One region of the Vibrio paucivorans genome, then DNA from elsewhere that is predicted to be linked to it. Evidence: predicted binding sites of a transcription regulator. Region 1 holds the regulator's gene; each other region holds the start of a gene.

Region 1 (5,986 bases):
GGAATCTTTTCTTTATTTGCACGCATCACTGCAACATCTCGCGCGTGATAACGTAGGCTATCTTGCTGCTTGTAAGAAGCATCATGCTCTTCATCAACAATGATGATGCCCAGATCTGAAAATGGTGTCAGCAATGCAGAACGAGTGCCGATGACAATCCCTGCAATTTTGTCCCGAGCGGCAAGCCAAGCATTGAGCCGCTCAGTATCATTTAAACCAGAGTGAATGACTTCAACCGGTACATCGAACCGTTTTTTGAAGCGATTGATTGTTTGTGGGGTCAAACCAATTTCAGGCACTAGGATCAGAGCTTGCTTGTTCTTTTCCAGCACTGGCTTAATGAGGTTTAAATACACTTCCGTCTTACCGGAGCCCGTCACCCCTTCCAATAGATAGCAACCAAAACCAGGATTACTATTTACCGTCGCGATCGCTATCGCCTGCTCTTCATTAAGCTTAGGTTTGTCTGTGATTGCCTCTATTTCTTTAGGCCAGGGGGCAAAGCTTGGCTTTTTATCTATCGATTCAATCCAGCCTTTCTCTTGCAGTGTTTTAAGCACTGATGAGCTCACTTCTTGATCGATAAACTCTTGGTGAGGAACAGAGCCACTTTCTAGCATGCTCATCACTTTGGCTTGCTTGACTGCGCGGCCAAACCCCTGCATCAGTTGGTCTTTGCCAGCCGGTGTCATCTGCCACTCCACCAGCGTGGTGAAATCAGCTGCTTTTCCTTTACGCAGTGCACTTGGCATTGCGTTGCACAGAGTATCCCCGAGTGGGTATTGGTAGAAAGTGCTGCACCAATGGAGTAACGAATACAAGGATTCAGGCCAGACAGGCTGAGCATCCAGCACCTGTTTGATCGGCTTAAGTTGCTCGCGAGGGAAGTCTGATTCGTTCACCAATTGAATCACAATACCGACTAGCGTTTGACGCCCGAAAGGGACAGATACACGCCCGCCAATGATAGGAAACAAGTGATTTGGGATCAGATAATCGAATTGCTTATCCAGTGGGACAGGCAGAGCAACACGAGCAATAGATGGGCGCATAACCTTCGCAGTATCAAATACAGTAACAAATCACAGTCTACCGCCAAGTCCCCGCAGTATAAACCGGTAATCCGTAGCGAATTGACCGTAAGCCAATGGCGCGGAGAAAAAGTGGCGAAATAATTAGCAAACCTGTTGATCCGCCGCTTTGGATTCATTACTATACTGCGCCTTAGTGCTATGGCTAGTTTCTGTTCTTATGACTTTTAAGTTCGTAAAGAAGATACAGCGGTACACTGACTATTTTATTAACTACGTGTGGTGTCCGGCTTAGAATCGGATGGCGACACGGCCCAATTTGAGGTTATCCCATGAAAGCTGGAATCCACCCAGAATACAAAGCTGTAAAAGCAACTTGTTCTTGCGGCAACTCTTTTGAGTTCAACTCAACTCTAGACAAAGATTCAATCCACCTAGACGTATGTGACAAATGTCACCCGTTCTACACTGGTAAGCAACGTATCGTAGATACTGGCGGCCGTGTTGATCGCTTCAACAAGCGTTTCGGTGCTCTATCTAGCAAGAAGTAATTCTTTCTACATAGAACTGAAAAAGGACGCCACGGCGTCCTTTTTTGTTTTTTTGCTCTTAGTGAATTAGCTTTCCTAATAAAATTACCTTTACGTAAAGATATTAATCTCGAATTTTTGTTAAAAAGAAGTTAAATCCAACAATCCCACCTCTTGTGCCTATCAAGTTCACTGCTATCTGGTCTTATCAGCAGTCATTTGCTGTTTTTTGATGACGTGAGTCGCATTCCTATCTATGCAGGTTGACTTACATCAATTAGAATAAATTTTCCTCTTTCCCCCAATATAAAAATGAGTACCTACACCTATGCCAGATGACAACCGTCAAGACACTGCGCCACAAGAACTAACCGCAGAAGAACAATTTCGCCAGCAAGCTCTTGATTACCATGCCTACCCAACGCCAGGGAAAATCTCTGTAGAAGTCACTAAAACGGCTAACTCAGCAGAAGATCTGGCTCTGGCATACAGTCCTGGTGTGGCTGAACCCGTCCGTGAAATCGCGCAAAACGTTGATAACGTTTACAAGTACACCTCAAAAGGCAACATGGTTGCTGTAATCTCAAATGGTACGGCGATTCTTGGTTTAGGTAACTTAGGTCCAATTGCTTCAAAACCAGTTATGGAAGGTAAAGCGCTACTATTTAAACGCTTTGCTGGCCTAGACTCGATTGATATTGAAGTGAAGCACCGCACCATTGATGAATTCGTTGATACCGTTGCTAACATTGCTGATACGTTTGGTGGCATTAACTTAGAAGACATCAAAGCACCGGACTGTTTTGAAATCGAACGCCGCCTAATCGAGCGTTGTGACGTTCCTGTCTTCCACGACGACCAACACGGCACGGCAATCGTAACGGCTGCGGGTATGCTGAATGCTATTGAGCTGCAAGGTAAAAAGCTAGAAGAAGCGACTATCGTATGTCTTGGCGCTGGTGCTGCTGCTGTTGCGTGTATGGAACTTCTTATTAAATGTGGCGCGATGCGCGAGAAGATCTACATGCTCGACCGTAAAGGTGTTATCCACACACGTCGCGACGACTTGAACGAGTACAAACTGCTGTTCGCCAACAACACCGATAAGCGCACGCTAGAAGATGTTATCGAAGGTGCTGACCTGTTCTTAGGTGTATCGGGCCCGAACTTATTACCAGCAGAAGCATTGAAGCTGATGGCCGATAAGCCAATCGTATTTGCATGTTCAAACCCAGATCCAGAAATCAAACCTGAGCTTGCGCACGAAGTCCGCGATGACCTAATTATGGGTACAGGCCGTAGTGACTACCCGAACCAAGTAAACAACGTACTGTGCTTCCCATTTATTTTCCGTGGTGCCCTAGACGTTCGTGCTAGCGAAATTAATGATGAGATGAAACTGGCAGCTGTTGAAGCGATTCGCCAACTTGCAAAAGAAGAAGTACCAGCAGAAGTATTGAGTGCTGCAGGTGTTGAATCGCTAGAATTTGGCAAAGGCTACATTATTCCTAAACCAATGGATCCTCGCTTACTGCCACGTGTTGCTAAAGCCGTCGCGCAAGCAGCTGTAGATTCAGGCGTTGCTCGAATCGAAATGCCTTCAGGTTATATGGAAGGCTAGTTTCAGCCTCTCCTTCCTGTCAAAAAGGAACAAAAAAACCGCTGATTGAATCAGCGGTTTTTTATTTTCATCAATAGACAGAGTTCGCAGCGAAAAACAAGGTGCTGGGTTGTTGCTGCTATTATTCTTCGTCGTACGCTTCGAACTCAATCCCCATCTCTGTCATCAGCTTTTTCACTTCAGCTGGAATATCGTCAGGGCGATCTTTTCGCAAGTCTTCATCTGTCGGTAATGGTTGACCTGTATAAGCGTGTAAGAACGCTTCACACAATAGTTCGCTATTCGTCGCGTGGCGTAAGTTATTAATCTGGCGGCGCGTACGCTCGTCTGTTAATACTTTTAAAACTTTCAGTGGAATGGAAACCGTGATCTTCTTTACTTGCTCACTCTTTTTTCCATGCTCCGCGTATGGGCTAATGTATTCGCCATTCCAGTCTGCCATTGCGCACCTTTACTCAATTTTGTCTGTTATAAAATTCTAAAGCGCGATTTTAGCGGGATTTAAGTCTATAAGCAAAGACATATAGACGTCTAGAAGTGTTGACGTCTCAAAAATTGATAAGTAAAGTGTGGAATAAACTAGAAGGAATGATTCTTAGCAATCGTTGTTAATACCAACAAACCCTAGGTATAGCTCATTCCAAATCATAAGTCACCACGAGATAGCTATTGTCACAAAGGAAGTATCTATGAGCACCCGTAAGCCAGCCACTATTGCAGTACGTACAGGAATCGAATCAGACACTCAGCATCACGCTGTTGTGCCACCTATTTACCTTTCGACCAACTACGGATTCCCAGCATTTGGTGAAGTGCCAAAATACGACTACACCCGCTCTGGCAACCCAAATCGTGGCTTACTTGAAACCGCTTTATTTGAGCTAGAAAATGGTAAAGGCGCCGTTGTGACCAATTGTGGCACATCAGCGCTTAACTTGTGGGTGTCTGCTTTCCTTGGCCCTGATGATCTGATTATCGCACCTCACGATTGTTATGGTGGCACTTACCGTCTGTTCAACACCAGAGCTCAAAAAGGCGACTTTAAAGTACAGTTTGTCGACCAGTCAGACCCTGCTGCATTCGACGCAGCTCTGGCACAAAAGCCAAAGCTTATCCTGCTAGAAACCCCTTCTAACCCTCTGGTTCGAGTGATTGATATTGCCCAAACTTGCCAAAAAGCAAAGCAAGTTGGTGCACTCGTCGCTGTCGACAATACCTTTTTGACACCTGTGTTCCAAAAGCCTTTAGAGCTGGGCGCAGACTTCGTTATTCACTCGACAACCAAATACATTAATGGTCACTCAGACGTCATTGGTGGTGTAGTGATCACGAAAACAGAAGAACACGCAGAAGAGCTTGCTTGGTGGGGCAACTGCATTGGTGCAACCGGCACACCATTTGATAGCTACATGACACTGCGTGGCATTCGCACGCTCGGCGCTCGAATGAAAGTTCATGAAGAAAGCTCTCGTGAGATTCTGACGTACTTACAGTCGGAGCCACTAGTTGGAGCAATCTATCACCCTAGCCTTCCAGAACACCCAGGCCATGAGATTGCGAAAAAGCAGCAATCTGGTTTCGGCTCTATGCTGAGTTTTGAGTTTGCTGGTTCATTTGAAGAACTGAAATATTTTGTTGGCGAACTCGAACTGTTTTCGTTAGCGGAATCTCTCGGTGGCGTAGAAAGCCTGATCTGCCACCCTGCATCAATGACGCACCGCGCGATGGGTGAAGAGGCTTTGGCTGAAGCAGGAGTCTCTCAACAATTACTACGTTTATCGGTTGGCTTAGAAGATGCGCAGGACCTTATCGATGACCTTACTCAAGCATTTGAAAAAACGGCTAAGCGAGGTGCCTAGGGAATGACTGTTCAACGTCAACTTCATAAATTTGGTGGCAGTAGCTTAGCTGACCCTGAATGCTACCTACGCGTGGTAAATATCTTAAAAGAGTACTCCAATAGTGAAGATTTAGTGGTGGTCTCTGCGGCAGGAAAAACCACTAACCGTCTAATCGAGTTTGTGGAAGGGCTACACAAAGATGGCCGCATCGCACACGAAGCCCTTCAAACGCTTCGTCAGTTCCAAACAGAACTCATCGAGAGCCTGATATCGGGTGACGCGAAACAAGCCCTATTAGCTCAGCTCAATGACGAATTCAGCACGTTAGGCGAACTCGTCGCACCGCTTTCCGAAGCCGAAAAAGCCGCCATACTCGGTCATGGTGAAGTTTGGTCTTCCCGACTGCTCGCCGCATTGTTGTGTGAACACGATTTACAAGCGGTCGCTCAGGATGCACGTGCATTTTTGCGGGCTGAAGCAGGTACGCAGCCTGAAGTAGAACGTGGTACATCTTACCCACTAATGAAAGAGGTGCTAGCACAACACGCGCACCACCGCGTGATTATCACTGGCTTTATGGCCCAAGACAGCCAAGGTAATACCGTTCTACTTGGACGTAATGGCTCAGACTATTCAGCGACAGTAATTGGAGCACTGGCAGAAGCGTCTCAGGTCACTATCTGGAGTGATGTAGCAGGAGTATACAGCGCAGATCCTCGCGTCGTTAACGATGCTTGCCTACTGCCGCTATTGCGTCTTGATGAAGCCAGTGAACTGGCGCGTTTGGCGGCACCTGTTCTTCACAGCCGCACACTTCAGCCCGTTGCTCAAAGTGCCATGGATCTCAACCTACGCTGTAGCTACCAACCTGAATCGGGTTCTACTCGTATAGAGCGTGTACTCGCTTCCGGTCGTGGCGCAAAAATCATCACCTCTTTAGATGAAGTTTTACTGATTCAACTG
Region 2 (5,986 bases), 540 kb from region 1:
CGTTCATCAGTTGCGGGGAAACTAACGTCACACCGAGCGTAATACCCAAAATTGGTGTGCCGCCCAGCTTTTTCACCGTAGACCAACACACACCAACCGGCAGGAAGAAGAAGATAGCTTCGCCAATCAACCATAGGAAACTATGAACGGTAGCCCAAAACTGGCTGATTTCAGTCAGTGTTTGACCATCAAACATCTTGATGTCGCCGATGACATTACGGAAACCAAGAATCAAACCACCAGTGATGATCGCAGGTAACAGCGGAACAAAGATTTCAGCAAGATGGGAAATACCGCGTTCGAGCACATTCATGTTCTGACGAGCGGCTTGTTTTGACTCGTCTTTGGAAGATTCTGACTTCCCCGAAAGTTCGATCAGGATGGCATACACCTCATCGACTTCTGTGCCAATCACAACTTGAAATTGGCCTGCGTTGGTGAAACACCCTTTCACCATAGGCAGTGCTTCTAACGCTTTTTCATCCGCTTTGTCAGTATCGTTTAATACAAAACGTAAGCGCGTTAGGCAGTGGCTTACACTAGCGATGTTATCGCTGCCCCCGACCAGTTCTATAAGACGCGTAACGTCTTGTCTCGCTATCTTACTCATATCCTTGTCCACCCTATTTGGAGTCTCATTCTGAATTGTTCTTATATTTATGGGAACATTCCCAAAAACTGCAATTATATTGACAGACTCAATTCGCAATAAAAATGGGAACAGTCCCATTAATTGAATGAGATCACAGTATAATTTTAATTCATTTATAAATTAGTGAGTTAGTTATTGACCGGCTCTTGGGTGATGTGAATGAGAGATTCACTGCCATTTATATGTGAGATCAAAAGGTTAGCCGCTTTTTCTCCAGCAAGCGCATAACCTGGGTCGATGCTATAGATGTTAGGAAATAGAAAAGACAACAGCTCATTGCCACCCACACCGGTTACAGCGATATCTTCACGGCCAAGCTCTTGAAGCCGTTTTATCACACCTAAAGCCAAAGTGTCGCTGGCACAGACTATCGCTTGAGTTTGACTCGCGAGCACCTTATCGACTAGCTGATAGGCACTTTCATGATGAAGCTGGCCCGTTTGGTAATTCGGTTCAATATTGTTTGCTGTACACCACTGTAGATAAGCGTCTAAACGTAGCTGCCCGGTAGTGCGGTCGCTCGGGTCAACACCAATATAAGCAACGTCATTAAGTGACTGAGAAGATAAATGGCGCAACGCCTGATGTATCACACCACGGTTATCATAATTGATCGACGAGACTTCTTCAGTGTCCATAGCGATAACGACGGCTTTGTTTTGCCACGCTTGGAGCTGACTGATATCAAAATCGGTAAAACCAAACACAATCACGCCATCAACATTACGTTTTCTAAGCACGTTGAGGTGTTCGTTAGTTTTGTCACGATCAAACTGACTTTCCATGATTACAGCATCGTAGCCAAGGCGGTATAAAGCCTGAAGCATACTGCCAACTGCTTTATTTTCCGACGGTGAGTCCAAACGCGAAATGATTACACCAACCACCTTTTGGCTCCCGCCTCGCATTGATTGCGCAGATTTCGACGGAATATACCCCGACTCTTGGATCACTTGCTCCACTTTGGCACGAGTGGCTGGTTTAACCTTAGGGTCGTTAGTCAGCACTCGAGAGACGGTTGATTTACCGACGCCTGAAAGTTTCGCTATGTCGTGAATCGTGAGTTTTTTGCTCATATAGATGAAAGTGTCGTTGGTTGTATGGATAGTTGGTGGGCAGACCGCCCACCATGTGGCATTACGTTATTGGGTTTTACAGTTTTTGTAAATCACTCGTCCCAGTTCGAGTCGGGCTTCTTTGCCTTTTGTGCGTAAGGTAACAGGGTTCATCAACTCAGCGGTTCCGTCATTCAAAATATATTTGGTCCCGGAACCTGCTCGAACTTGCACTAAGCGGTATTCGTTGTCTGGTAAGCGCAGCACCGCCTCTTCACTTTCGGTTAAGTAAGCCACGTCAAACGACTTATCGGCACCACACTGGTAATGCATAAACTGACTATCGTTGAGGGTGTCGCCATTTACCGCAGACTGAGTACAACCGGCAAGTAAGCCGACTGCGAATAGAATAAGAGGATATTTGCTCATCACTACCTCCAGAGCTTGCACACACTACATAATGAAAAAGGCCGCTAAGGCGACCTTTATTTTGATAGGTAAGCAGGCACGTCTCTTATGCTGTCTAGCACCGCACTTGCGAGGCTTTCGCCTTTCTCGGTAACAGGCTTGCCAGTGCGCACTAGTAGCTTTGTGCCAACACCAGCAGCTTCTGCCGCCATCATATCTTCTGCTTTATCGCCTACCATTACAGAGTTAGCCATATCAATCTTAAGGAAGTCGCGCGCGGAGATAAACATACCAGGCTTAGGCTTACGGCAGTTGCAGTCTTCTTTGTATTTCCCTACGCCGTGTTCAGCATGGTGTGGGCAGTAATAAAAGCCGTCAAACTCTACGCCGTGGTCAACAAAGTTCCAGTCCATCCACTGAGTCAGAGAAAGGAAACGATCTTCGCTAAACATGCCACGCGCAATACCAGATTGGTTGGTCACCAATACAAGCATATACCCCATTTGCTGAAGCTGCTTAGTTGCTTCAAATACCCCTTCAACAAATTCAAAGTCATGCTCATCATGCACGTAACCGTGGTCCACGTTGATTACGCCATCACGATCTAAAAACACTGCTGGTTTAGCCAAAATTCAGTTCTCAATCTTCTCTGTATAGCCTTGAATTATCGCACGCTTTATTTCATTCATCACTATCTAATTACCTAATCGAATTGAGCAATAGCTATTTAGACGTCTAGACGTAAAAATATCTATTGACTTGAATCAGCGAAACCCATAGCATCCTCTACTAAATGAGACTTAGCTCAAAATATTATTCTGTTGTCCCTGCACAGGTAGAAAGATGATCGAGATTAACCAAGTAAATAAGGTTTTTTATCAAGGCGTTAAGGAAATCAACGCTCTGAAAGATATCAACCTATCCATTCCCCAAGGCACCATTTTTGGTGTGATTGGTTCATCAGGTGCAGGGAAAAGCACACTGATTCGCTGTGTAAACATGCTAGAAGCACCAACGACAGGTGAAATCATTGTTGACGGCGTTGACCTAACTAAGCTGACAAAATCTCAGCTGTGCGAAGCGCGCCGTAATATTGGTATGATCTTCCAGCACTTTAACCTGCTTTCCTCGCGCACTGTGTTTGAGAACGTGGCGCTGCCACTGGAACTGGCAGGTAAAGACAACCAACACATCGATACCAAAGTCAGCGAATTATTAAAGCTGGTTGGCCTTGCCGACAAGCGCGATACCTATCCAGCTAACTTGAGTGGCGGTCAGAAACAACGTGTCGCCATCGCTCGCGCTCTGGCTAGTGACCCGAAAGTACTTCTATGTGATGAAGCCACCAGCGCACTAGATCCAGCGACGACTCAATCGATTCTTGAACTACTTAAAGAAATCAACCGCAAGCTGAATATCACCATGCTGCTCATCACCCACGAAATGGACGTAGTGAAGAGCATCTGTCATGAAGTTGCGATTATCGGTGGTGGTGAACTGGTAGAGAAAGGCACGGTTGGTGAGATCTTCGCGCATCCGAAAACGGAATTAGCGCATGAATTCATTCGCTCAACACTAGACCTTTCGATTCCAGATGATTATCAAGCTCGCCTGCAAGACACGCGCGTAAATGGTAGCTACCCACTGGTGCGTTTAGAGTTCACCGGTGCCACCGTGGATGCACCGTTAATGACGCAAATTGCTCGTAAGTTCAACATTGATGTCAGCATTCTGAGCTCAGATCTCGACTACGCTGGCGGCGTAAAATTTGGCATGATGGTCGCAGAGCTATTTGGTAACGAACAAGACGACAACGCAGCGATTGAGTTTCTGCGTGAACATAACGTAAAAGTAGAGGTACTTGGCTATGTCCTTTAATACGATTTCTGAATGGCTAAGTCTTAACGGTAACTTACTGCTTGGCGCTACGTGGGAAACCTTATACATGGTTGGCGTTGCGGGTATTGTTGGCTTCGCAGTTGGTATCCCACTTGGCGTAATCCTTCATACCACGAAGAAAGGTGGCTTACTGGAGAACACCAAACTGAACGGTACTCTGGGTGCGATTGTCAACATCGGTCGCTCTGTTCCGTTTTTGGTATTGATGGTTGCCATCATTCCAGTGACCAAGCTGTTAGTAGGTACATTCATTGGAACAACAGCAGCAATTGTGCCACTGACAATTGGTGCTATCCCGTTTGTCGCTCGTTTAATTGAAGGCGCACTACTTGAAGTACCAACAGGCTTGGTAGAAGCGGCACAATCAATGGGCGCAACACCGACTCAAATCATTACTAAGGTTTTACTGCCAGAAGCACTACCTACCATTGTTAACTCAGTCACTATCACACTGGTTACACTTGTAAGCTATTCTGCAATGGCAGGGACGGTTGGTGGCGGTGGCCTAGGTGACGTAGCGATTCGTTACGGCTTCCACCGTTACGATGTAGTGATCATGGCGGTAACTGTCGTGATGTTGATTATATTGGTACAGATTATTCAGTCTATCGGCGATTCTATCGTACGCCGTGTAGACCACAGATAAAGACAGCCCCTTATCGGGCGCACAGATGCATTAAGCAAATTAGATTCAAATAAGGAGAGAGTCATGAAATTTAGCCTTAAAGGTTTACTTACCATTGCAGCAGCAGCGTCTGCTCTGGTTCTAGCAGGTTGCGGCGAGAAAGAAGCAGATACGAGTAAGATCAAAGTCGGTGTAATGGCTGGCGCTGAAGCACAAGTTGCAGAAGTCGCAGCAAAAGTAGCGAAAGAGCAATTTGGTCTAGACGTAGAACTTGTGACTTTCACTGATTACGTAACACCAAACGCAGCGCTAGATGATGGCTCAATTGATATTAATGCGTTCCAACACAAGCCATACCTAGACCAACAAGTGACTGACCGTGGCTACAAACTGACTATTGCTGGCAACACATTCGTTTACCCAATCGCTGGTTACTCTAAGCAAGTGACCTCTGTTGATGAGATCGCTGAAGGCGCTCGCATTGCTGTACCAAACGATCCAACTAACCTAGGCCGCTCTCTACTACTACTTGAGCAACAAGGTCTAATCACCCTACGTGAAGGTGCTGGTCTACTGGCAACCGTACGTGACATCGTAGAGAACCCTAAAAACATCACTATCGTTGAACTGGATGCAGCTCAGCTTCCACGCTCACTAGACGATGTTGCGCTATCTATCATCAACACAACTTACGCAAGCTCTATCAACCTAACACCACAAAAAGACGGTGTATTCGTTGAAGACAAAGAGTCTCCATACGTAAACCTTATCGTCGCGCGTGAAGACAACCTAAACGCTGAAAACGTACAGAACTTCGTTAAGGCATACCAAACTGAAGAAGTATACTCAGCTGCGTCTGACATCTTCCAAGGTGGCGTAGTTAAAGGTTGGTAATATCACCTTAACGCCCTATCGATTAGAAAGCCCTCATTATTGAGGGCTTTTTATTGCCTGAATACCACTCACTTACTCGAAAAAAAAGCCGCTCAAAGAGCGGCTTTTTAATATCCAATCATGTATTACTTGATATGATCCCAAGACATGTTCGATACGATTCGACAGTCATCGCATTTAAAATGGAAAATGTCATGTACAGGCTCATCTAACAGCCACTCGCCACCGCATTTAGGGCATTTTCGCGCCTGCTCATCCGCTAGGCTTTTTCCACCAACACGGTATTGATAGTAATAGGTTGGAATCTTAGTGATGTACTCGATACGACCACGCAGATCCCAGCCACGTTTAAATAGCACACTATCAAAATCACAAATTTCATGCAGCGCTGCGTGCTCCGCTCGACAGCCACCAGCCATCTGGATTTCGTCGCACGCTTGCCATTCAGTTTGC
Region 3 (5,986 bases), 600 kb from region 1:
CACATCAATAGGCAAGTGATAAGTCATGCCGTTAAATTTCACCATCGCAGACACAAGGCCTGAAGCATACGTAGTGTAATGGAGGTCAACCATAAACTCACACCCTCCACCGTGGTGCCAAATTTGCTCCGTAGCCACATGCTCTAAACGAACATGGCGAATAAATTGAAGGTAGGGCTCTTGCCAAATTCCCATTCGCTCATCAATCTTTGAAGGAGCGTCGCCTAATTCGCACAATTCAGTGGCTGAATCATCATCCAGCAACCAATCTTCTTCTTGCTCAAGGAATAGCACCTCAAATCGGTTTCTCCCTAACTGCAAATAAGGGCGAATATCTTTCTTGTATAACGATTGAGTACCATCACAGTCGAACACAGCGACACCATTAATACGCACTTCTGCATGGTAATCGACACCTGCTATGACTAAATCCACTGCTGGAAAAGCTAACATGGCTTCATCTACCTCAATATCATGCATGAGGTGCCACTCTTGCTGAGCAATATCTTGTTCCGTCAGGGTCTTGGGTAAGATGCTGCTTAAAGATGCTGGAAAAGTAATGTCATCTTGAGGAATAGACAAATCAGTTAAAGGTGACAATTGCCAAAGGCCTGCGAGAGATAGCTTCATTGAGGATAAACTTGAGCGAGATCAATTTTGAAAATTATAATCAATCTCAATGGATAAAGATATCTATTTACTTGTTAGACAAATACGAAAAAGCCCAGAGACGGTATGCGTCGCTGGGCTTTAATTTTATTACTAGAAGAAGCTAATAAAGCGTTACGCTAGAAGCTCTTTCGCTGTGTTTACTACGTTTTCAGTAGTGAAACCGAACATCTTGAATAGCTCGCCTGCTGGTGCAGATTCGCCGAATGTTGTCATACCGATGATCTTGCCACCGAAGCCAACGTACTTGTACCAGAAGTCAGCGATGCCAGCTTCTACAGCGATACGAGCTGTTACGTCAGATGGAAGTACAGATTCACGGTACTCAGCGTCTTGCTTGTCGAATGCGTCAGTTGCAGGCATAGATACTACACGTACCTTCTTACCTTCAGCTGTTAGTTCAGCCGCAGCGTTAACCGCTAGTTCAACTTCAGAACCTGTAGCGATAAGGATAAGCTCTGGCTTGCCTTCGCAATCTTTCAGGATGTAACCACCACGTGCGATGTTTGCTACTTGCTCTTCGTTACGCTCTTGCTGTGCAAGGTTTTGACGAGAGAAGATGAGAGACGTTGGACCGTCTTTACGCTCGATAGCCAGTTTCCAAGCTACTGCAGACTCAACTTGGTCACATGGACGCCATGTGCTCATGTTTGGAGTCAAACGTAGTGACGCCATTTGCTCAACAGGTTGGTGAGTTGGACCATCTTCGCCAAGACCGATAGAGTCGTGCGTGTAAACTTGGATGTTCTGAACTTTCATCAGAGCAGCCATACGCATTGCGTTACGAGCGTATTCCATGAACATTAGGAAAGTAGCACCGTATGGTACGAAACCACCATGCAGAGCGATACCGTTCATGATCGCTGTCATACCGAATTCACGTACACCGTAGTGGATGTAGTTACCCGCTGGATCTTCAGCAGAAACAGACTTAGAGCCAGACCACATAGTTAGGTTAGAAGGTGCAAGGTCAGCAGAGCCGCCTAGGAATTCAGGTAGCATAGCACCAAATGCTTCTAGTGCGTTTTGAGACGCTTTACGTGATGCGATGTTTGCTGGGTTAGCTTGAAGATCAGCAATGATTTGGTTTGTTTTCTCTTCCCACTGTGCAGGTAGTTCACCGTTTAGACGACGTTTAAGCTCAGCAGCTTCTGCCGGGTAAGCCGCAGCGTACGCTTCAAACTTAGCGTTCCAAGCTTCTTCTTTAGCTGCGCCTGCTTCTTTTGCGTCCCACTCAGCATAGATGTCCGCTGGAATTTCAAATGGACCGTGTTCCCAGCCAAGTTCTTTGCGAGTTGCTGCGATTTCTTCAGCGCCTAGCGGAGCACCGTGACAATCGTGTGAACCAGACTTGTTTGGCGAACCAAAACCGATGATCGTCTTAGTACAGATTAGTGTAGGACGTGGATCGGCTTTAGCTGCTTCAATAGCAGCGTTGATTGCAGCTGAATCGTGACCGTCTACCGCTGGGATGACGTGCCAGCCATAAGCTTCAAAACGCTTAGGCGTGTCGTCAGAGAACCAACCTTCAACTTCACCGTCGATAGAAATACCGTTGTCATCCCAGAAAGCAATAAGTTTACCAAGGCCTAGCGTACCCGCTAGAGAACATGCTTCGTGAGAAATACCTTCCATCAGACAGCCATCACCCATAAATGCATAAGTGAAGTGGTCAACGATGTCGTGGCCTTCTTTGTTGAATTGTGCTGCTAGAGTTTTCTCAGCCAGCGCCATACCAACAGCGTTAGTGATACCTTGGCCTAGTGGACCTGTTGTTGTTTCAACACCCGGCGCGTAACCGTACTCTGGATGGCCTGGAGTCTTAGAGTGCAATTGACGGAAGTTTTTCAGATCATCGATTGATAGCTCGTAACCTGATAGGTGCAGCAAAGAATAGATCAGCATTGAACCGTGGCCGTTTGACAATACAAAACGGTCGCGGTCGGCCCACTCAGGGTTTGCTGGGTTGTGGTTTAGGTGAGAACGCCAAAGAACTTCGGCGATATCTGCCATACCCATTGGTGCGCCTGGGTGGCCAGAGTTGGCTTGTTGTACGCCATCCATGCTAAGTGCGCGGATTGCATTTGCTAGATCTTTACGAGAAGACATGACTGCTCCTGAGTGCATTAAGCGAATTCGAAATGTGTGGTTAGAGGCTGAAAAATCAGCGCGCGATATTGTCTCAAAGGGATTTTGTCTCTGCAAACGTTTTACTGGCAGAATTCTAGCAATTCAGCGTAATTTTTAGCATTTTGATTCAAAGTAACTAAATTTAAGCTTTGCCGAAGCAAACGTTTGGTTATCTTCGATAAGAAAAAAGAGCTTGTAATTCGAGCGTTCAAAACTAGAATAGACGTCTAGATGTAGAAACACCTACAAAATTTACTGTATTTCATTACGGTTGGTTAACAACACCAGCCGTTATAACTAATTTAAGTGGAGCTCTCATGGCTAAGCACCTGTTCACTTCTGAGTCTGTTTCAGAAGGCCATCCAGATAAAATCGCAGACCAAATTTCTGATGCTGTTCTTGATGCCATCTTAGAACAAGATAAGAAAGCTCGCGTTGCGTGTGAAACGTACGTGAAAACAGGCATGGTAATGGTTGGTGGTGAAATCACGACTTCTGCATGGGTTGATATCGAAGAAATCACTCGTGAAACTGTACGTGAAATTGGCTACGTTCATTCAGACATGGGCTTTGATGCTGACTCTTGTGCTGTTCTAAACACAATTGGTAAGCAGTCTCCAGACATCAACCAAGGTGTTGATAAAGCAGATCCTAAAGAGCAAGGCGCGGGCGACCAAGGCATCATGTTCGGTTACGCAACAAACGAAACTGACATTCTAATGCCAGCTCCGATCACTTACTCTCACCGCCTTGTTGAAAAACAAGCTGAAGTACGTAAAAGCGGTAAGCTAGATTTCTTACGCCCAGATGCAAAATCTCAGGTAACGTTCCAATACGACCAAGGTAAGATCGTTGGTATTGATGCTGTTGTACTTTCTACTCAGCACTGTGATTCAGTAACGACTCCAGACCTACGTGAAGCGGTAATGGAAGAGATCATCAAGCCTGTACTGCCTTCTGAGTGGATCACTAAAGACACTAACTTCTTCATCAACCCAACAGGCCGTTTCGTAATCGGTGGTCCAATGGGTGACTGTGGTCTAACTGGTCGTAAAATCATCGTAGATACATACGGCGGTGCGGCTCGTCATGGTGGTGGTGCATTCTCTGGTAAAGATCCATCAAAAGTAGACCGCAGCGCAGCTTACGCAGCTCGTTACGTTGCTAAAAACATCGTCGCTGCTGGCATGGCGGACCGTTGTGAAATCCAACTTTCTTACGCTATCGGTGTTGCAGATCCAACTTCTATCATGGTTGAAACATTCGGCACTGAGAAAGTATCTCACGACATCATTATCGAAGCTGTTCGTCAAAACTTCGACCTACGTCCATACGGCCTACAAGAAATGCTGAACCTTCTTCAACCAATCTACAAGAAGACTGCAGCCTACGGCCACTTCGGTCGTGAAGAATTCCCTTGGGAAGCAACAGATAAAGCGGCATTACTACGCGAGTTCGCTGGCATCAAGTAATCACTAGCTAGATTTAAAAAGCCCTTACTAATAAGTAAGGGCTTTTTTTATGTCTGTTATTTGTAATTTTCGTCATTCACGCCAATAGTTAATAAGGTGTTAATTTTTCTATCTACCCATAGGTTTCGAGACTCAAATAAGTTTCTAAACGCAAGTAGAAAGAAACTTCACTAACAACGTGATGCAGGGCTTTGCTGTGAGTGCTTTTTAAGTCGAACTGTTTGTATCGCCAAAGCAGGCATCGAATCTACCAATACTTAGCTCAGGCTTGGTATTGAACGTGAATCGATCAAGGAGGATCTATGCCTCGTACGGTTAATCCATCGGACTTTCAAGATAAACGAAAGGAAGTCCCAGATAACGAATACGCTCGAACCATACCGTGTAATCAGCTTAGTGTGTCAGCGCCGTTTCACTGGCTATCGCTAGGGTTACACGACTTTATCCGCATGCCTTTCATCAGTGCATTTTACGGTTTCTGCTTTATGTTAGCGGCAGTCGGTATTGTGCTGTTAGTACAATGGCAAGGCACCCACTTGGTTGTAATGCCAAGTCTGGTTGTTTATATGCTCATCGGCCCCTTCCTAGCTCTAGGGCTCTACGATGCTAGCTGGGAAAGGGAAAAAGGTCACAACGCAAGCTTACTACACTCGATGAAAGCAATTGGCCGCAACTCGACTTCTCAATGGACGTTTGCCGTATTTCTCGCCATCGCCATGATCTTTTGGATGCGTATCGCAGCATTGCTACATGTGCTCTATCCGTCGGTAGAAGGCGCGCCTCTCACTGAATTTTTACCATTCTTGATCACTGGCTCTGTTGTCGGGTTTGTTCTTGCGTGCATTGTATTCAGTGTCTCGGCTTTTTCGATTCCATTAATGATGGAGCGTCGAGTCGACATTATGACGGCGGTATTCTCTAGCTTTAACGCTGTAAAATCGAATATCCCAGCCATGATCGTTTGGGCAGGGTTAATTTGTGGCGGTATCTTGATTGGTTTTGCCACGTACGGGATAGGAATGCTGTTTACCATGCCAATCTTAGGCTACGGTACTTGGCATGCTTATCATGCAACGATAAAGAAAAAACATTAGGTCTCCAACCTTCTATTTTCGTTTGCCATTAATGTTACAATCTTGCCCCGGATTTTCTCCGGGGCTTTATTTTACTGAGGCATAACGTGATAGATTTTGAACTTAACTACCGGGCACAAGTGCAACTAAAACAATGCATTGATAAAGCGAGCCAATACTTCCAAACCCATTTTGAAACGCCAAGTCTAAGCTATAAACTACGTGGGAAAACAGCAGGTAAAGCCTACTTGCAACTGTGGGAAGTTCGCCTCAACCCAGTTTTATTTACAGAAAACCAAGCGGCGTTTATTGAACAAGTTATTCCCCATGAAGTGGCTCATCTCATCGTCCACAAAATCTATGGTCGAGTTCGCCCACATGGCAAAGAATGGCAACAAATAATGCGCAGCGTTTTTGGTGTCTCTCCAGACACAACACATCAGTTCGATATTGCCTCTGTTCAAGGTAAAACCTTCGCCTACAGCTGTGGCTGCTCTGAATACCCACTCTCTATCCGACGTCACAACAAAGTCATGAGAAGGCAAGCGAGCTATCGTTGCCAACAGTGCAAGCAAACACTAACGTTTACAGGTCAGCAGCTCTCCTAGCCCAGCTCTAGCTATTTCATATCTCTTACACTAA
Region 4 (5,986 bases), 580 kb from region 1:
CTAAGGCGAGTGATACCACTGCGGAGTGGTAGTTCAGTTGGTTAGAATACCGGCCTGTCACGCCGGGGGTCGCGGGTTCGAGTCCCGTCCACTCCGCCATTTATTTCGAGACCTCAGCAGAAATGCTGAGGTCTTTTTGTATTTGGAGCAAATAGAAGCAGCGAGTTACCAACTTAGAGTGAGCGGTGGTTCAGTTGGTTAGGCCATACTGAGAAGAATATGGCCTATCACGCAGGGGGCTGAGATTAGAGTCTTACCCATTCCGACATCTATAAGCCCAGTCGAAGAACTGGGCTTTTCCCGTTTCTGAAGATCTAGTTTTCCTGCCAGGTGTGCTACTTCACCTGAATGTTTGAAAATTCAGGTGACCTAGGAAACTCGGGATCAATTGTCGTTAAAGCTTTCCAGAGGTTAAGAAATTAGTACTGTATCGCTTCACTACATTAAGCCCCGTTAATATATAGAAAACGAAAGCCCTCCTCATCTCTCAGCATAGTTTTAACCATACTAATCTTGACGATTCAAAATAGGATTTGTCATAGCGTTGGGTGAGATATACAAAAAGGAACTATAGAATATCTAGCAAAGGATAGTGACATGTTGGACGGTGTTATTTCGGTGATAACGGCCCTATGGCATCAAGATTTCACTCTATTACAAGCTGCGCAGAGCGAGTCCCTTATATACATAATTGTTGGCATGCTAATCTTTTTGGAAAGTGGTTTTATACCAGCTGCTCCTTTCCCTTGTGATAGCGTGGTTGTGTTATCTGGAACGCTTGCCGCTGTTGGTGTGCTTGAGCCTATTGCAACGTTACTTGTTATCACGGTATGTGCAGCAACCGGAAGCTGGGTTGGATATATACAAGGTTTATGGCTCAATCGACTGCCAAAAGTCCAAAGTTGGGTTAATGCGGTCCCTTCAAAAAGAATGGCTCAAGTGGATAGTTTGCTTAACAGGCATGGATTGGTTGCTTTGTTTTGTGCACGGTTTATCCCAGTAGTACGATCTCTATTACCGTTAGTAATGGGTATACGTGAGCATAAAGCGTGCAGATTTCAGTACTTCTCCTGGCTTAGCGCAACGTTGTGGACATTACTATTATGTACGTTGGGAATGCTATTGCCTCAACTTCCCGAGGCAATTAGCCGTTATGTGACGGCTTTCTTGATGGCTGCACCTATTATCACTTTAGGAATAGCGTTATCCAGTCTAATCGCTTTGAAGGTAAGAAAAGCCGCATCTAGATCCTCTGCAAGCTTAGAATAATCTCTGTCGTAAATGTACGATGGATGAATGGCAAAAAAGGCAGCTAAATTCAGCTGCCTTTTTACTTTAGTGGGGACTACTGGGCGCTACTCTTCTAATTCTGGTTCTTCAGCGTCCAGTTCCTTCTGAGATTGCTTTGCTTTCTCTATCATTGGTGTGATGGTTGATCCCTGCACTAGTATCGAGAACACAACGACTGAGTAGGTCATAACTAAGACGATTTCTTTTACGTCTATCAGCTTGTCTTGAATAACCCATACACCTGATGGAATAGATAGCGCCATCGCTAGTGCTAGGCCGCCACGGAGCCCACCCCAAGTTAGGATTTTTACCGACCAAGGGTTGTAGTTTCGGTAGCGTTTAAACCCAATGTAGGAAATGAACACACTAAGATATCGAGCTGACAAAACCAGCGGGATAGAAAAGGCCATTAGAATCCAGTCTTCTTTATGGAATTCGAACAGTAGCATTGACATGCCGATGAGAAGGAATAGCACGCCATTAAGAAACTCATCGACCAGTTCCCAGAAATGGTCTAAGTGATCCTCACTTTCCTTCGAAAAGCCAATAAAGCGAGTCCAGTTACCTATCATAATGCCTGATACCACCATAGCTAGCGGCCCTGAAACGTGAAGCACTTCAGCAAATGCATACCCTGCCGTGGGAATGCCAATCGTAAGTAGTAACTCCATCGAGTGGTCATCGGTTGAACTGATTAAATAATGGAACACTAAGCCAAGAACAAAACCATAGGCGATACCACCAATGGCTTCCTGAATGAATAGTAGTGTTACGCTGCCGACTGTTGGAGCTTCAGTCCCAAAAGCAATCGTGAAGATAGTGACAAAGATTACTAGTCCGAAACCATCATTAAATAAAGACTCGCCCTCTATCTGTGTGGAGATACGTTTTGGTGCGTCCAACTTTTTTACGATCGCTAACACGGCTATTGGGTCAGTTGGTGAAATCAGTGCACCAAACAGTAAACAATAGATAAGGTCGAATTGGATTCCAATCAACTGACAGAACCAGTAAAGCGCAAATCCGATGAAGAAAGTCGAGAATAATGTTGCCCCGAGCGCTAATACAGTAATTTCCCATCTTTGATCTTTAAGGTTAGGAAGCTTGATTCCTAGGCCGCCAGCAAATAGAAGAAAGCCTAGTATCCCTTTTAGTAGAAAGTCTTCAAAGTTAATACTCGCTACTGTATCAGAGGCAATCTCAGTGAGGTGAAACCAATCATTTTGGCCTGCAACTAAGATGAGTAGCGATAGCATCATCGAACCTGCTGTAATCGCAATGGTTGTTTGCATCTTACCAATTTTGCTGTTTACGAAAGCAATCAGCATGGCTGCTGCTGAGAGGAAGCAAAGCGTGTAGTAGACCGACATTATATTCTCAGTATGTAACAAAATATGAATAGGGATTTTCTGCCTACTATGCTCAAATAGCAAACACTTTTTTGTCATGGCTAAGTAATCAATTTCCTCATTTAGACGTCTAGACTCCTTTTTAATGTGTGATAGGATGGAGCGATAACTAAAGGAATGAGGCTGTACTGTGGGAAGTAATGTAAGGCAACAGATTGAAGCTCAATTAAAGCAACGTATCTTATTGATTGATGGTGGTATGGGCACCATGATCCAAGATTACAAATTAGAAGAGCAAGATTATCGTGGTGAGCGCTTTGCGGATTGGCATTGTGATTTAAAAGGTAACAATGATCTATTAGTCCTATCTCAGCCTAAATTAATTAAAGATATTCACCTGCAATACTTAGAAGCAGGTGCAGATATTCTTGAAACCAACACATTCAATGCAACCACCATTGCTATGGCTGACTATGATATGGAAAGCCTGAGTGAAGATATTAACTTTGCAGCGGCCAAGTTAGCACGTGAAGCTGCCGACGAGTGGACCGCGAAAACACCAAAGAAACCGCGTTATGTTGCAGGTGTATTAGGCCCAACAAACCGAACATGTTCTATTTCTCCTGATGTGAATGACCCTGGCTATCGAAATGTTAGCTTTGATGAACTTGTTACTGCATATTCCGAGTCTACTAGAGCGTTAATCAAAGGCGGCTCAGACCTCATCCTTATTGAGACTATTTTCGATACCCTAAATGCTAAAGCTTGTGCGTTTGCCGTTGATTCGGTGTTCGAGGAGCTAGGCATTAGTTTGCCTGTGATGATCTCAGGTACGATTACCGATGCATCGGGAAGAACGCTATCAGGCCAAACAACGGAAGCGTTTTACAACTCCTTGCGCCATGTTAACCCTATCTCATTTGGCCTTAACTGTGCATTGGGACCGGATGAACTGCGTCCTTATGTCGAAGAGTTGTCACGCATTTCTGAGTCGTTTGTATCGGCTCACCCTAATGCGGGCTTACCTAATGCTTTCGGTGAGTACGATTTGTCACCAGAGGATATGGCTGTTCACGTTAAAGAATGGGCAGAAAGCGGCTTCCTAAACTTGATTGGTGGTTGTTGTGGTACCACGCCAGAACATATTCGTCATATGGCGGACGCAGTAGAGAGGGTTCAACCACGTAAGCAACCTGAGCTAGTAACGGCTTGCCGTCTGTCCGGTCTTGAGCCACTGACCATAGAAAAAGAGACTCTGTTTATTAACGTTGGTGAACGTACCAATGTGACCGGTTCTGCTCGCTTCAAACGCCTAATTAAAGAAGAGCTTTATGATGAAGCGCTAGAAGTCGCACGCCAGCAAGTTGAGAACGGCGCCCAGATCATCGATATCAATATGGATGAAGGCATGCTTGATGCTGAAGCGTGTATGGTTCGATTCTTGAACCTATGTGCCTCAGAACCTGAAATTTCCAAAGTGCCAATCATGGTGGACTCTTCTAAGTGGGAAGTGATTGAAGCTGGCCTGAAATGTATCCAAGGCAAAGGCATCGTTAACTCGATCTCACTGAAAGAAGGGAAGGAAAAGTTTGTAGAGCAAGCAAAGCTGATCCGCCGTTATGGTGCTGCAGTTATCGTTATGGCATTCGACGAAGTAGGCCAAGCAGAAACACGTGAACGTAAGCTAGAAATCTGTACTAACGCATACCGAATTCTAGTTGATGAAGTTGGCTTCCCACCAGAAGACATTATCTTCGATCCAAATATCTTTGCAGTCGCGACGGGAATTGAAGAGCACAACAACTACGCTGTAGATTTCATCGAGGCTGTTGCCGATATCAAACGTGACTTACCTCATGCGATGATTTCAGGTGGTGTGTCGAACGTGTCGTTCTCTTTCCGAGGCAACAACTATGTTCGCGAAGCGATTCACGCCGTTTTCCTTTACCACTGTTTTAAGAATGGTATGGATATGGGGATCGTTAACGCAGGTCAGCTTGAGATCTATGACAACGTTCCCGACAAACTTCGTGAAGCAGTAGAGGATGTGGTCTTAAACCGTCGTGATGATGCGACTGAACGCTTGCTTGATATCGCCGCAGAATACGCTGGTAAAGGTGTTGGCAAAGAAGATGATGCATCGGCACTTGAATGGCGCACATGGCCAGTAGAGAAACGTTTAGAGCACGCGTTAGTAAAAGGTATTACAGAGTTCATTGTTGAAGATACTGAAGAGGCGCGTGTTAATGCATCTAAGCCACTAGAGGTTATTGAGGGCCCTCTAATGGACGGTATGAACGTGGTCGGTGACTTATTTGGCGAAGGTAAGATGTTCCTGCCTCAAGTAGTGAAATCTGCACGCGTAATGAAACAGGCTGTAGCTCACTTAGAGCCGTTCATTAACAAGGAAAAGCAAGCTGGCTCTTCCAACGGTAAGATACTACTGGCAACGGTGAAAGGGGATGTTCACGATATCGGAAAGAACATTGTTGGTGTTGTTCTCCAATGTAATAACTACGAGATCATTGACCTTGGTGTAATGGTTCCGTGCGAGAAAATCTTGAAAGTAGCTCAAGAAGAGAACGTAGATATCATCGGGCTTTCTGGCCTGATTACGCCATCACTAGATGAGATGGTTCACGTTGCAAAAGAGATGGAACGTCTTGATTTCAACTTGCCTCTGTTAATTGGTGGTGCGACAACTTCAAAAGCTCACACAGCTGTGAAAATTGAGCAGAACTACAAGAACCCTGTAGTGTATGTAAACAATGCATCTCGTGCTGTTGGGGTGTGTACTTCCCTGCTTTCTGATGAGCTTCGTCCAGCGTTTGTAGAAAAGTTAGATGCGGACTATGAGCGTGTTCGTGACCAACATAACCGTAAAAAGCCTCGCACTAAGCCTGTTACCTTAGAGCAAGCTCGAGCAAATAAAGTTGCGATTGATTGGAATACTTACACACCGCCTGCTCCAGTGAAGCCAGGGGTGCATGTGTTTGATGACTTTGAAATTTCGACACTGCGTAAATATATCGACTGGACACCATTTTTCATGACTTGGTCGCTAGTGGGTAAATACCCCGCGATCTTCGACCATGAAGAAGTCGGTGAAGAAGCTCAACGACTCTTTAAGGACGCAAATGAACTGCTCGATCGAGTAGAGAAAGAAGGTCTAATGCAAGCACGTGGTATGTGTGCGCTATTCCCGGCCGCGAGCGTTGGTGATGACATTGAAGTCTACACCGACGAGTCTCGTACTGAAGTCGCTAAAGTTCTTCACAACTTACGTCAGCAAACTGAAAAGCCAAAAGGCTTCAACTACTGTTTATCTGATTACATTGCGCCGAAAG

The links. The regulator MetJ, encoded in region 1, represses methionine synthesis genes. The targets are predictions, from matches to a motif close to TTAGACNTNTANANGTCTAA.
Region 2: a site for MetJ is predicted at 2,843-2,862, ahead of metN (methionine ABC transporter ATP-binding protein MetN). Genes of this name have one in related genera too.
Region 3: a site for MetJ is predicted at 3,019-3,038, ahead of metK (methionine adenosyltransferase). Genes of this name have one in related genera too.
Region 4: a site for MetJ is predicted at 2,762-2,781, ahead of metH (methionine synthase). Genes of this name have one in related genera too.

Annotation. Positions count from the first base shown of each region.
Region 1 is NZ_CM133230.1:206,165-212,150, reverse strand. Features, by position in the region: gene priA (primosomal protein N') at 1-1,052, opposite strand, end outside; gene rpmE (50S ribosomal protein L31) at 1,364-1,582, shown strand; gene ACXABW_RS00975 (malic enzyme-like NAD(P)-binding protein) at 1,890-3,182, shown strand; gene metJ (met regulon transcriptional regulator MetJ) at 3,304-3,624, opposite strand; gene ACXABW_RS00965 (O-succinylhomoserine (thiol)-lyase) at 3,872-5,041, shown strand; gene ACXABW_RS00960 (bifunctional aspartate kinase/homoserine dehydrogenase II) at 5,045-5,986, shown strand, end outside.
Region 2 is NZ_CM133230.1:749,942-755,927, reverse strand. Features, by position in the region: gene treB (PTS trehalose transporter subunit IIBC) at 1-610, opposite strand, end outside; gene treR (trehalose operon repressor TreR) at 781-1,728, opposite strand; gene ACXABW_RS03615 (MliC family protein) at 1,795-2,136, opposite strand; gene gmhB (D-glycero-beta-D-manno-heptose 1,7-bisphosphate 7-phosphatase) at 2,193-2,744, opposite strand; gene metN (methionine ABC transporter ATP-binding protein MetN) at 2,959-3,993, shown strand; gene ACXABW_RS03600 (methionine ABC transporter permease) at 3,983-4,660, shown strand; gene ACXABW_RS03595 (MetQ/NlpA family lipoprotein) at 4,724-5,533, shown strand; gene ACXABW_RS03590 (Zn-ribbon-containing protein) at 5,659-5,986, opposite strand, start outside.
Region 3 is NZ_CM133230.1:2,922,085-2,928,070, forward strand. Features, by position in the region: gene ACXABW_RS13220 (glycosyl hydrolase 2 galactose-binding domain-containing protein) at 1-630, opposite strand, end outside; gene tkt (transketolase) at 784-2,778, opposite strand; gene metK (methionine adenosyltransferase) at 3,117-4,271, shown strand; gene ACXABW_RS13235 (DUF2189 domain-containing protein) at 4,574-5,365, shown strand; gene ACXABW_RS13240 (SprT family zinc-dependent metalloprotease) at 5,452-5,952, shown strand.
Region 4 is NZ_CM133230.1:2,939,384-2,945,369, reverse strand. Features, by position in the region: tRNA gene ACXABW_RS13330 (tRNA-Asp) at 23-99, shown strand; gene ACXABW_RS13325 (DedA family protein) at 598-1,269, shown strand; gene ACXABW_RS13320 (cation:proton antiporter) at 1,356-2,660, opposite strand; gene metH (methionine synthase) at 2,830-5,986, shown strand, end outside.